Regions from separate parts of the Actinomyces gaoshouyii genome, predicted to be linked through region 2. Evidence: riboswitches for the same ligand, from Rfam matches in the RefSeq annotation. Region 2 holds a riboswitch; the other holds the start of a gene.

Region 1 (4,028 bases), 1.2 Mb from region 2:
CGATCTCGAACCAGGGCTCGCGCTCGTCGGCGGGGCTCACGCCGGTGACGGTGAGGGAGACGCCGTCGACGGCGATGGAGCCCTTGGCGGCGACCTGACCCGCCAGGGGAGCGGGGAGGCAAACGCGCATGAGCATCCACCCGCCCTGGTCCGTGATGGCCAGGACTGCGCCAACGGCGTCGACGTGACCTTGGACGATGTGACCGTCGAGGCGGCCGCCCGCGGGCACGCAGCGCTCCAGGTTGACGCGGCTGCCGGCGCCGAGGGAGCCGAGCGTGGTGCGCTGAAGGGTCTCGCCCATGAGGTCGGCGGCGAAGGCGCCGGGGGCGGGCACGGCGGTCAGGCAGACCCCGTTGACGGCGAGCGAGCCGCCGTCGGGGAGGTCGGCGATGAGCTCGCCCGCATCGATGATGAGCCGGGTGACGCCGGGGCGATTAGTGGGCGCGAGGTCGAGCACGGTACCCGTGCCGGCGATGATGCCTGTGAACATGGGGGTCCTTCCGTATGGGGTCAGTGGGCGCGCGGGGAGGCGGTGCAACGGATGACGATGTCGTCGCCGAGGAGGACGGGCGGGCAGTCTGGCTGGAAGCGATGGGCGCCGGCGAGGGTGGCGATACCGAGGTCGCCGACGGCGCCGCGGCCGGAGCCCAGGAGGAGGGGTGCGATGTGGACGATGAGCTCGTCGACGAGATCCGCGGCGAGGAAGGCGGTCAGCACGGTGGCACCTCCCTCGATGAGGACGTGTCCGATGCCGCGCTCGGCGAGAACAGCGAGGGCTTCGCGGGGATCGCGGGTGGGCAGGTGGAGCCAGTGGTCGTCGGCGCGCAGGGCGGCATCCGAGGGGACGGGGCGCAGGCCCATGACGCAGCGCAGCGGCTGGTGGATGGGGGACGTGGAGGCGCTGGAAGCACCCGAGCCGACGCGGGCGGTGAGGCGGGGGTTGTCGGCAGCGAGGGTGCCCGAGCCGACGAGGATCGCGCCCGCCCGTGCGCGCAGGTCGTGGCCGGAGGCTCGGGCGGCGGGGCCGGTGATCCACTGGCTGGTGCCGTCGGCGGCGGCGATGCGCCCGTCGAGGGTCATGGCGGTCTTGGCGGTGACGAAGGGGCGGCGGGCGCGGGCGCACTCGAGCCAGCGGGCGTTGAGGACGGTGGCCTCGGAGGCCAGGAGACCGCTGCGGACCTCGACGCCGGCAGCGCGAAGGGCGGCTGCCCCACCGGAGGCGGTGGGGTTCGGGTCGTCGATGGCGTGGATGACGCGGGGGATGCCAGCATCGATGATGGCCTGGGCGCAGGGCGGAGTGCGGCCGGTGTGGCCGCAGGGCTCGAGGGTGACGAGGAGCTCGGCTCGGCTGAAGTCCGCTCCGGCGTGGCGGGCGGCGTCGATGGCGTCGACTTCCGCATGGGGCGTGCCGGCGCCCCGGTGGTGGCCGACCGCGATGATCCGCCCGTCGATGAGAATGGCCGCGCCCACGAGGGGATTGGCGCCGCGGGGGCCCTGGCGGGCGGCCTCGAGGGCCGCGGACATGGCCTCGCTCTCGGCACGCGTCCAGGTCGATTCGCGCGGGTTCCCGCCTCTCACTTCCTGCTCCTCTCGGCTGCGGGGCGAGGGGAGGGCGGCGCGTTCTACGCGAGGCGCGTTGGGACGGCGGCCCCGGGTGGGGCCGATGCGGCCAGCGCGCCCATGCTCCCTCCCATCCAGACTTTCACTGTCGGCTCTGGAGTTCCACCAGATCAGCCGGTTGTCGAGCGGATCGACCACCGGGTCGCGGGCTGTGACCGCCGGTACGGAATCTCACCGTCCCCGGGACATGACGCGAACAGTCTGCCACAGGCTGTGGGAGCGCGCCATCGTGCTGTGCCGTCCGGTCGAGGCCGATGAGTGGTGTCATCGGAGCGGTTGCCATGGTCGTGCCCCGTGACGGTGTGGTGGGTGGGCGAGTTGGCCCACGCCCCGTTCGGCTGGCGGCCGATGGTCCTGCGGGTGGGGTTGCGCCGTGAGCGCCTCCCCGGCTGCGCGCACATGTGGCGCCAAGACCCCACCCGCGCCGCATCACCGGACGGCATTCAAGACCTGACCGGCCACCCACCCCCCGACATAGCGCGACAGCCCCTCCCCCGCGCCGAGCATCGACGATCGCGCTCAGGAGCGCAACGCCCGCATCGCTGTCACGGTCTTCCCCTCATCATGCTCGCGGCCCTCCTGCCGCGCTCCTCGCCCCCGCGACTTACCGACCGCTCGCCGAGCACATGACGCCGCTGCTGGCCGTGGCGTACATGGTGGTGCCGGCCGCCCTCGACGCAACCAGCACCACCACCGTCGTTCACAGCATGCAGCTCACGCAGCCCTGGACCTCGGTTCCCTCGAGGGCGGCCTGGCGCAGGCGGATGTAGTAGAGCGTCTTGATGCCCTTGCGCCACGCGTAGATCTGGGCGCGGTTGACGTCGCGGGTGGTCGCGGTATCGGGGAAGAACAGCGTGAGGCTCAGGCCCTGGTCGACGTGCTGCGTGGCCGCGGCGTAGGTGTCGATGATCTTCTCCGGGCCGATCTCATAGGCGTCCTGGTAATACTCCAGGTTGTCATTCGTCATGTAGGGCGCCGGGTAGTAGACGCGCCCGATCTTGCCCTCCTTGCGGATCTCGATCTTGGCCACGATCGGGTGGATCGAGGAGGTCGAGCCGTTGATGTAGGAGATCGAACCGGTGGGCGGCACCGCCTGGAGATTGCGGTTGTACAGGCCGTGCTCCCTGACCTTGGCGGCCAGGCGCGCCCAATCCTCGCGAGTGGGCACGTGCACGCTGGAGGCCTCGAAGATGGCCTTGACCTTCTCCGTGACGGGGACGAAGTCCTGGGTGGTGTACTTGGTGAAGAACTCGCCGCTGGCGTAGGCGGAGTCCTCGAATCCCACGAAGGTCCGGCCCCGCTCGATCGCCAGGTCACAGGAGGCGTCCAGAGCCGCGAAGAGGACGGAGGCGAAGTAGACGTTGGTGAAGTCCAGGCCCTCCTCGCTGCCGTAGAAGATGGACTCGCGCGCCAGGAAACCGTGCAGGTTCATCTGACCCAGGCCAATGGCATGGGACTCGTGGTTGCCACGGTCGATCGAGGGGACGCTGGGCAGATGCGTCTGGTCAGAGACGGCGGTCAGTCCGCGTACAGCCGTGCGGATGGTGCGCGCGAAGTCCGGGGAGTCCATGGTCTTGGCGATGTTGAGGGAGCCCAGGTTGCAGGAGATGTCCTTGCCGATATAGGCGTAGGACAGGTCCTCGTTGAGCCGACTGGCCTCGGAGACCTGCAGGATCTCGGAGCACAGGTTCGACATGACGACTTTGCCCTTGATGGGGTTGGCCTTGTTGACCGTGTCCTCGAACATGACGTACGGATAGCCGGATTCGAATTGGATCTCGGCCAGCGTCTGGAAGAAGATGCGGGCGTTGATCTTCTTCTTCTTGATCCGGCCGTCGTCCACCATCTCGCGGTACTTCTCGGTGACGTTGATATCCGAGAAGGGGACCCCGTAGACGCGCTCGACGTCGTAAGGGGAGAACAGGTACATGTCCTCGTTATTCTTGGCGAGCTCGAAGGTGATATCCGGGATGACGACGCCGAGCGAGAGGGTCTTGATGCGGATCTTCTCATCGGCATTCTCGCGCTTGGTGTCCAGGAAACGCATGATATCCGGGTGGTGCGCGTGCAGGTAGACCGCCCCCGCGCCCTGGCGGGCGCCGAGCTGGTTGGCGTAGGAGAAGGAGTCCTCCAGGAGCTTCATCACCGGGATGACGCCGCTGGACTGGTTCTCGATCCGCTTGATGGGGGCGCCCATCTCACGCAGGTTGGTCAGCAGCAGGGCGACGCCGCCACCGCGCTTGGACAGCTGGAGGGCGGAGTTGATGCCGCGGGCGATGGACTCCATGTTGTCCTCGATGCGCACGAGGAAGCAGGAGACGGGCTCGCCGCGCTGAGCCTTGCCCTCGTTGAGGAAGGTGGGGGTGGCCGGCTGGAAGCGGCCGGTCATCATCTCGTCGATGAGGTCG
Region 2 (4,028 bases):
TACGCCGTGATCGTCACCACTCAGGACTGGCACATCCAGCCAGGCGACCACTTCTCCGCCTCCCCGGACTTCGTGGGCACCTGGCCCGTTCATGGCGCCGCAGGCACTGATGATGCCGCTCTGCGCCCCGAGATCACCTCCGCCGCCCCTGGCGCCACCGCCTTCTACAAGGGCCAGTACTCGGCGGCCTACTCGGGTTTCGAGGGTCTCGACGCGCCGACGTCCGGGACCTACCTCGACCCGTGGCTGCGCGAGCGCGGCATCGGCGCGGTCGACGTCGTCGGGCTCGCCCTCGACTACTGCGTGCGCGCCACCGCCCTCCAAGCGGCGGCCCTGGGCTACACCACCCGGGTGCTCACCGATCTGACGGCGCCCGTCAGCGAGCGCAGCGCACCGACGGTCCTTGCCGAGCTAGCCGTCGCCGGTGTGGAGGCTCTGGACTCAGGCAGAGCGGATCTCTGAGGCCACCCGCTTGCCCCGCCGGGCCAGGCTCTCGGCGCGGACCACGGGCCAGAGCTCGGAGAGCAGCATCGCCGCCAGCACCAGCCCGCCGCCGGCCAGGAGCCGCCAGGTCATGGGCTCCTGACCGGCGAGGATCGCGAACAGCGAGGCGAAAACCGGCTCGAAGGTCATCACCACCACTGCCCGGGTCGCGCTCATCCGCGCCTGCGCCCAGGTCTGGAGGAGGAGGGCCAGCAGGCCCGAGGCCAGCGCCATCCACAGCAGCGGGCCCCACACGCCCCGCACCATTGGCACGCGAACCCCTCCCGGCAGCGCCGCCGGCCACAGGACGGCGCAGATTCCGAGCATCTGCAGCGCGGTCAGGCTCAGGGGGTCCTGCCCCTGGACGAGGGAGCCCAGGAGCACGATATGCAACGCGTAGAGGAACGCTGAGGCCAGGAGCAGTGGGATGCCCGCGCCCACGGCGAGGCCGTCGAGGCTCAGCGCGCTGACTCCGCCGAGCGCCAGGACGGCCGCCACCCATGTCGCCCGGGACACGCGTGCGCCCAGAAGCACCAGCGCGAGCATCGGCGTGATGACCACGTACAGGGCGGTGACGAATCCCGCCGTCGAGGCCGGCGTGTAGCGCAGCCCCACCGTCTGGGCGATCTGCGCCAGCCCGTAGACCGTGCCCACGCCGATCCCCGTGAGCGCCCGCCCCCGGTTCAGCGCGCGCAGGCGCCGCCAGGACAGCGCGCAGGCCACGCCTCCCGCGATCGCGAAGCGCACCGCCAGGAAGTCCGCCGCCCCCACGAGGCCGAGGGCGTCCTTGAGCATGAAAAAGGTCGATCCCCAGATCGCAGTGACCAGGAGCAGGGAGGCCGTGGGGAGGAGTGCTGGTCCGACCGTGCGGTACGACGGCGTCGCAGCACTGCGCGGCATGACGACCTCCGGGGCGAGATGGGAGAAGGAGCAGCTTACTCCTCCCGATAGTAGATCCGACACCACGCACTCACCGGTCCGGCGGTGTCTCGGCGCGCCCGGCCGACCTCGTCATGGGACCAATGCGCACATGGTGCGCCTCCATCGCGCCGTTGGGCCGCGCGGGCCTCCTCGGGGTAGAGTCGCCTCAGCAACGTGCTCCGGGGTCGGTGGAAATCCGAGCCGGCGGTGAGAGTCCGCGACCCGAGCCCTCCGCTCGCCGGGCGGATCGGCTCGGCTGAGCCGGTGGGATTCCGGCACCGACGGTGAGAGTCCGGATGGGAGGAAGCACGGGGCGGCCGCGTGGGCCGGATCGGCCACGCGCAGGAGCTACCAGCGCCGGCCGCCACGGGCGCCGCTGGCCCGCCACCCCGGAGAGCGCCCCTGGGGCCACCCGGGGGGGGAGCCCGGAGGAGAACCGACGTGCCAGGCGGCAGCAGCCCCAGCGCCACGAGCGCGGAACGACCCTCGTGGCGCGGCAGGCGACGGAGTGACGAGCACCGCGGGCCCCTGCCCGCGCTCCTGGTGGGCGCCGTCGTCCTGCTGCTCTGGCTCGCCTTATCCCGCAGCGGCGCCATCCCGCAGATCCTCCTGCCGGCCCCGCTGCGCGTCCTGGAGCGCCTGTGGATGGCCACCACGAAAGCCGGCTTGCTCGACTACGCCTGGGTGACGCTCCGCGAGGCGGTGCTGGGCTGCGCCGGCGCGGCCGCCTTCGCGATCCCCCTGGCCTGGATGCTGCACCACTGGGAGCTCTTCCGCCGCGCGGTGCTGCCCTACGTGGCGGCCAGCCAGGCGGTTCCCGCGATCGCCATCGCCCCCCTGCTCGTCCTGTGGATCGGCTACGGCACCGTGCCGATCGTCGTCCTGTGCGCCTTCATGGTCTTCTTCCCGATCACCGTCGCCATCCTGCTGGGCCTGCGCGGGCTGGACACCGACGTGCTCGACGCTGCCCGCCTCGACGGCGCGCACGGCTGGACGATGATCATCCATATGGAGGCGCCCATGGTCCTGCCGGCGATCCTCGCCGGCGTGCGCACGGCCTTCACCCTGTCCATCACCGGCGCCGTCATCGGAGAGATGGTCATGGGTGGCGACGGCATGGGACAGCTGCTGTCCATCCAGCGCGACGCCGTCGACACCACCGGCCTGTTCGCCACCATCACCCTGCTGTGCGCCATGGCCACCACCGTCCACTGGCTGCTGCTGGCTGCCGAGCACCGCAGCCGGACCGTCGCCGCCCTGCGCGGGCGGCGCGCCACCTGACCGCCTCTGAGCGCCGACCCGACCGAACCGCCCCGCGACCCGCGCAGCCCAAGGAGAATACCGTGACCAGCCAGCCCTCCCGCCCCCGCCTCACCCGCAGGGGCCTCATCGCCTCAGCCCTGGCCCTGACCGGGGGCGGCGCCCTGGCCGCCTGCTCGTCCGGCACCGCCTCCCAGGTCCTCAGATCCGGCGGCGCGGCGACGGGCGGAGCGCTGACCATCGGCTTGACCTACACGCCGAACATCCAGTTCGCGCCCTTCTACATGGCCCTGGCCAATAAGGATTACGAGTCGTCCGTCGAGCTGCGCCACCACGGCGGCTCCGAGGGGCTCTTCGACGCGCTGCTGGCCGGCACCGAGCAGATGGTCATCGCCGGGGCCGACGAGGCGGTGGTCGCGGCCTCCAACGACTCGCCGCTGGTGGTCATCGGCGGTTACTACCAGCGCTACCCGGGATGCGTCATCGCCCGCGAGGACTCCGCCGTCGCCTCGCTCGCCGACCTCGAGGGCCGGGTCGTGGGTCTGCCCGGGCGCACGGGGGAGAACTGGTACGCCCTCCAGGTGGCGATGCGGAGCGCGGGATTGAGCGAGTCCGACCTGACGATCCTCGAGATCGGCTTCACCCAGCAGGCCGCCCTCGCCCAGCCCAAGCCCGACACGGGGGACGCCTCGAGGCCCGACGCGATCATCGGCTTCTCCAACAACGACGCCGTCGGCCTCAAGGAGTCAGGGGTGGCCGTGCGCACTATCCCCGTCGGTGATGACATCCCCCTCATCGGTGCCTCCCTGGTCACCACGCGGGCAGTCCTGGAAGCGCGCCGCGCCGAGCTCGACGCCGCCGTCATGGCCTCCTCGCGCGGCATGGCCGCCTTCGTGACCGACCCCGACGCCGCAGTGGCCGCGACCCGCCAGTACGTGCCCGACCTGGTGGACGACGCCCAGGCCGCGCGGGCCCGCGCCGTCGCCGTGGCCACGGCCGAGCTCATCGCCCCTCGGGGCTCCGACACCACCATCGGGGCACTCGAGCAGGCCAAGGCGGCCACCATGATCGATTTCCTGGGCGGTCAGGGCATCCTCGGCTCGACGGCGGTCACCGCCGACGTCGTCTGCCAGCCGCTGCTCGCCGCCTGACGGGCGGGCGACGGATCCAGCCCTTGGGCGGACTGGAGATTCAGCGCGCGCCCCGAGGGCCGGGATGGCTCAGAGGGACTCAGAGGGAGCCGGACGCGGCTGTCAGAGGCGGCAGGCCAGGAGCTCGGAGACGAGGATCGCGCGGGCGCCCACCTCGTAGAGCTCATCCATGAGGCGGTTCATATCCGCGCGCGGCACCATGGAGCGCACCGC

The links. A riboswitch is a leader RNA that binds a small molecule or an ion and turns the genes downstream of it on or off. The one in region 2 is predicted to bind FMN.
Region 1: linked by a shared signal. The riboswitch ahead of ribD (bifunctional diaminohydroxyphosphoribosylaminopyrimidine deaminase/5-amino-6-(5-phosphoribosylamino)uracil reductase RibD) and the one ahead of B6G06_RS04435 (ABC transporter permease) in region 2 are both predicted to bind FMN.

Annotation. Positions count from the first base shown of each region.
Region 1 covers NZ_CP020468.1:2,276,828-2,280,855, forward strand. Annotated here, with positions in the region: gene B6G06_RS09650 (riboflavin synthase) at 1-490, opposite strand, end outside; gene ribD (bifunctional diaminohydroxyphosphoribosylaminopyrimidine deaminase/5-amino-6-(5-phosphoribosylamino)uracil reductase RibD) at 511-1,578, opposite strand; FMN riboswitch at 1,679-1,811, opposite strand; gene nrdE (class 1b ribonucleoside-diphosphate reductase subunit alpha) at 2,321-4,028, opposite strand, start outside.
Region 2 covers NZ_CP020468.1:1,089,523-1,093,550, forward strand. Annotated here, with positions in the region: gene B6G06_RS04425 (isochorismatase family protein) at 1-462, shown strand, start outside; gene B6G06_RS04430 (DMT family transporter) at 442-1,383, opposite strand; FMN riboswitch at 1,576-1,717, shown strand; gene B6G06_RS04435 (ABC transporter permease) at 1,846-2,685, shown strand; gene B6G06_RS04440 (ABC transporter substrate-binding protein) at 2,748-3,815, shown strand; gene hisG (ATP phosphoribosyltransferase) at 3,918-4,028, opposite strand, start outside.